One region of the Massilia sp. DJPM01 genome, then DNA from elsewhere that is predicted to be linked to it. Evidence: riboswitches for the same ligand, from Rfam matches in the RefSeq annotation. Region 1 holds a riboswitch; the other holds the start of a gene.
The links. A riboswitch is a leader RNA that binds a small molecule or an ion and turns the genes downstream of it on or off. The one in region 1 is predicted to bind thiamine pyrophosphate.
Positions count from the first base shown of each region.

Region 2: it holds a riboswitch for thiamine pyrophosphate, as region 1 does, so the genes downstream of both, thiC (phosphomethylpyrimidine synthase ThiC) here and PO883_RS16120 (TonB-dependent siderophore receptor) in region 1, are expected to answer to the same signal.

Region 1 is NZ_JAQOZV010000022.1:93,643-96,105, forward strand. Features, by position in the region: gene PO883_RS16115 (iron-containing alcohol dehydrogenase) at 1-978, shown strand, start outside; TPP riboswitch at 1,046-1,144, shown strand; gene PO883_RS16120 (TonB-dependent siderophore receptor) at 1,221-2,463, shown strand, end outside.
Region 2 is NZ_JAQOZV010000004.1:13,614-16,076, reverse strand. Features, by position in the region: gene thiC (phosphomethylpyrimidine synthase ThiC) at 1-1,139, opposite strand, end outside; TPP riboswitch at 1,210-1,315, opposite strand; gene PO883_RS03905 (S8 family serine peptidase) at 1,695-2,463, shown strand, end outside.

The DNA of each region.
Region 1 (2,463 bases):
GAATTCGCCGGCATCGAACCGAATCCCAGCTACGAAACGCTGATGCGCGCCATCGCCCAGGTCAAGGCCGAAAAAATCGACTTCCTGCTCGCCGTCGGCGGCGGATCGGTCATCGACGGCACCAAGTTCATTGCCGCCGGTGCCCTGCTCGACGAAGATCCGTGGACCATCCTGGAAAAGCGCGGTAACAATATCGTCGCCGCCATGCCGTTCGGCGCGGTGCTGACCCTGCCCGCGACCGGCTCCGAAATGAACAGCGGCGGTGTCGTCACGCGCAAGTCGACGCATGAAAAATTCTCGTTCATGAGCCGCAAGTGCTTCCCCAAGTTCGCCGTCCTCGACCCGAGCAAAACGTACTCGCTGCCCGCGCGCCAGGTCGGCAATGGCGTGGTGGACGCCTTTGCGCACGTGATGGAGCAGTACATGACCTATCCGGTGGGCGCCAAGGTCCAGGACCGCTTTGCCGAAGGCCTGCTGCTCACGCTCATCGAAGAAGGCCCGCAGGCACTGGCCAATCCCGACGATTATGACGTGCGCGCCAACATCATGTGGTGCGCCACGCTGGCCTTGAATGGCCTGATCGGCTCCGGCGTGCCGCACGACTGGGCGACCCACATGATCGGCCACGAGCTGACCGCCCTGCACAATCTCGACCACGCCCAGACGCTCGCCATCGTTTTGCCGAGCATGCTGCGCGTGCGCAAGGAAGGCAAGCGCGCCAAGCTGCTGCAATTCGCCGAACGCGTGTGGAACCTGTCCGGCGGCGATGAAGATACCCGCATCGAGGCGGCCATCACCCGCACCGAGGAATTCTTCGAGCAGATGGGCGTGAAAACGCGCCTGGGCGACTACGGCCTGGGCGCCAAGGACCTCGACGGTATCTTGGGCGCGCTCGAAGCGCACCGCATGGTCAAACTCGGCGAGCAGCGCGACGTGACGCTCGAGGTCAGCCGCAAAGTGCTGGAAATGAGCCTGTAACACAGGCGCCAGGCACGCCGCACACGCTGGCGCGGGCAGCGCCGCCCGGGCCGGCTGTGATAAAATCGACATTCGCTAGGGGTCCTGGGATTTGTTTTCCGGGTGAGAGATACCCTCCGTACCTGATCTGGATAATGCCAGCGAAGGAAAGCGCAAAGTAGTCCCCTCCTTTGTTTGCTCCCCCGTTGGCTCCGGCTTTTTCAAGCAACGCACCGCACGCCGGCGCGTAATACGAGCACACTATGTCATCGCCAAAATTCAAGCAGTCCGTCATCGCCCTGTCCATCGTGCAGGCGTTCGCCTTTTCCGTTCACGCGCAAACGAGCTCGCAGGCCATGCCTGAAGTCGTCGTCACCGGCGCCAAGCAGCTCGGCGCCGACCGCGCCAGCGTGGCCGGCTTCTCCGACACGCCGCTGCTGTACACGCCGGCCACGGTGGTGTCGATCAGCCGCGAACAGATGCAGGACTACAGCATCCGCAACAGCACCGACGCCATGAAGTTCGACGCCAGCGTCAGCGATTCGTACAACGCCGTCGGCTACGCCGAGCAATTCTCGATCCGCGGCTTCGCACTCAATAATGGCGCGAGCTACCGCAAGGACGGCATCGCCATCGCGGGCGACACCCAGATCCCGCTCGAAAACAAGGAGCGTATCGAGATCCTCAAGGGCCTGTCCGGCCTGCAGGCCGGCGTGACCGCCCCGGGCGGCATCGTCAACTACGCGCTCAAGCGCCCGACCGCCGTGCCACTGCGCTCGGTCACCGTGGAAGCGCGCGAGCGCGGCACCGTGTATGGCGCCGTGGACCTGGGCGGGCGCTTCGAGGACAAGCGCTTCGGCTACCGCGTCAACGCCGCCGGCGAGCGCCTGCGCTCCTATGTCAAGGGCGCGGATGGCGAGCGTTCCTTCGTCTCCGGCGCGTTCGACTGGCAGATTTCGCCGCAAGCGCTGCTGCAGCTCGACATGGACTATCAAAAGAAAACGCAGATCACCGCACCCGGCTACCAGCTGATTCGCGGCGTCGCGCTGCCGGCCAATATCTCGCCGAAAACGCTGCTCAATGAACAGCCGTGGACCAAGCCGGTCGACACCCGCACCAGCAATATCGGCCTGCGCTTCGAGTACCTGATCAACGACGCCTGGCGCACGACGGTTACCGCCAACAAGCATGAATTCAAGCGCGACGACTTCACCGCCTTCCCTTACGGTTGCAGCAACGAGGGCGAGGGTTTCTATCCGGGCTACTGCTCGAACGGCGACTACGACGTGTACGACTACCAGAGCGTGGGCGAACGCAAGTCGCCGCTCGGCGCGCAGGCCCTGTTGCAGGGCAAGTTCGCCACCGGCGCGATAGGCCACGAACTGACGTTTGGTGCGACATATCTTGAACGCAGCGACAAGGCCGGCGCATATGTGTACGACTACGTCGGCTACAGCAATATCTACAACAACCTGATCGTCCCTCCGGTGGACGCGGCCCGCACGA
Region 2 (2,463 bases), on a different contig from region 1:
TACAGGAACGATTCCTTGTGATGCGCGAGGCACCATTTGGCCATGATCGAGCCGCCGCGCGAGACGATCCCGGTCAGGCGCGAGGCCGTCATCGGCACGTAGCGCAGCAGCACGCCGGCGTGGATGGTGAAGTAGTCGACGCCTTGCTCGGCCTGTTCGATCAGGGTGTCGCGGAAGATTTCCCAGGTCAGGTCTTCGGCCTTGCCGTTGACCTTTTCCAGCGCCTGGTAAATCGGCACGGTGCCGATCGGGACCGGGCTGTTACGGATGATCCATTCGCGCGTTTCGTGAATGTGCTTGCCGGTCGACAGATCCATGACGTTGTCGGCACCCCAGCGGATGGCCCAGGTCATTTTTTCGACTTCCTCGCCGATCGACGAGGTCACGGCCGAATTGCCGATGTTGGCGTTGATCTTGACCAGGAAATTGCGGCCGATGATCATCGGCTCGACTTCCGGGTGGTTGATGTTGGCCGGGATGATGGCGCGTCCGCGCGCGATTTCCTCGCGCACGAATTCGGCGGTGATGGTGTCCGGGATGCTGGCGCCGAACGACTGGCCCGGATGCTGGCGGCCCAGCAGCTGCGCGCTGCGCTTGCCCATCGGGCCGGACGCTTCGAGCTCCTGCAGGTATTCCTGGCGGCGCAGGTTTTCGCGGATCGCCACGTATTCCATTTCAGGCGTGATGATGCCGCGGCGCGCGTAGTGCATCTGCGTCACGTTGGCCCCGGCCAGCGCGCGGCGCGGGGTGCGCTGCAATTGAAAACGCAGCGCGGCCAGGGCCGGATCGTCCAGGCGCGCCTGGCCGTAGGCCGAGCTGGGGCCGGCCAGTTCTTCGGTGTCGCCACGTTCGACAATCCATGGCAGGCGCGGCGTACCCAGGCCCGAGCGGATGTCGATCGCCGCTTCCGGGTCGCTGTACGGGCCGGACGTGTCATAGATATACACGGGCGGATTCGGCTCGGCGCCGAACGAGGCGGCGGTATCGGCCTGGCTGACGGCGCGCATCGGCACGCGCAGGTCGGCGCGGCTGCCCTGGGCATAGACTTTACGGGAATTCGGGAAAGGCGCGATGGCGGCTTCGTCCACGGTGGCGGTGGCGGAATCGAATTTGAGCGGGGTTTTAAGCGGTGCGTTCATGTGGCTCCATTGCGTGCAGGAGCCAGCAAAGGAGTCGGAGCGGCCGGGATTGCGGCCATGATGGCGCACCCATTGAACTCACTGGCTTCCCTTCGCTGGCATTATCCAGATCAGGTTCAGAGGGTGTTTCTCACCCGCGCATCGCGTTGCGACTTGCAGGACCCCTAGCGTGTGCCGCCTTGCGGCAGCGAGCGCAATTATACCTGTTGATCCGCCCGACAAGATGGCTTTTTCGGCATGCCAGTCACGGTGACCTGCCACAAGCGGCGCGCGGGTCGGCGTGGGACACTGAACCGTTGGCTTGCCTGCCATGATTGCCATTTCAATCAGACTGTTGCGATGGGGAGCCCAAAACAATATCACCAATTCTCCCGCTTGGCAGTGAGCACACGGCAGAAAACCAGATTTCCAAGTTAAAACAACAATTGTCGAAGTAACCAAACATCTTGATTGCTTGCTCTAACCGTTTCCCTATACACTTATTTTCTGGTCCCATGGGTAAGCCGGTCAGCAACGCCTGCGGCACCCTCGAAACGATCATTCCGGAGAACTGCCATGATGCACACCAAGCCTGAAATGTCCCCGATCGCCAACGCGGTCACATTGTTGTTGGCCAGCGTCGCCGCTGGCGTCGTCACGCATGCCTCGGCGGCGGCGGACACGACCCGCGTGATTGTCGCGTTCAAACCGGGCAAGGCTGCCATCGTGCGGGCAGCGGTGGCGGGCGCCCACGGTGCGGTCAAGCACGAGATTCACGGCATGGACGCGATGGCGATCGAGGTGCCGGCCCAGGCCCTGAAAGGCTTGCAGCATAATCCGAACGTCGACTACATCGAAGAAGACGTGCTGCGCAAGGCCTTCGCCCTGACCTCGGCGTCGACCGGCACGCCTTACGCGGCCGGCCAGCTGGTCCCGTACGGGATCAAGCTGGTGCAGGCCGACCTGCTGCCGGACACGAACGCCGCCAACCGCAAGGTGTGCATCATCGATTCCGGCTACGACCGCGCCCACGAAGACTTGAGCGCCAACAGCGTCGCCGGCGAATACGATGCCGGCACCGGCAACTGGTACACCGACGAAAACCATCACGGCACGCACGTGGCGGGCACCATCGCGGCCATCAACAACAGCGGCACCGGCGTGGTGGGCGTGAATCCCAACCGCCTGCTCAAGCTGCACATCGTGAAGGTGTTCGGCGCGGCTGGCTGGGCCTATTCCTCATCCCTGGCGACGGCCGCCAACAAGTGCGGCAGCGCCGGCGCCAACGTGATCAGCATGTCGCTCGGCGGCGCGCGCGCCAGCAAGACCGAACAGCGCGCCTTCG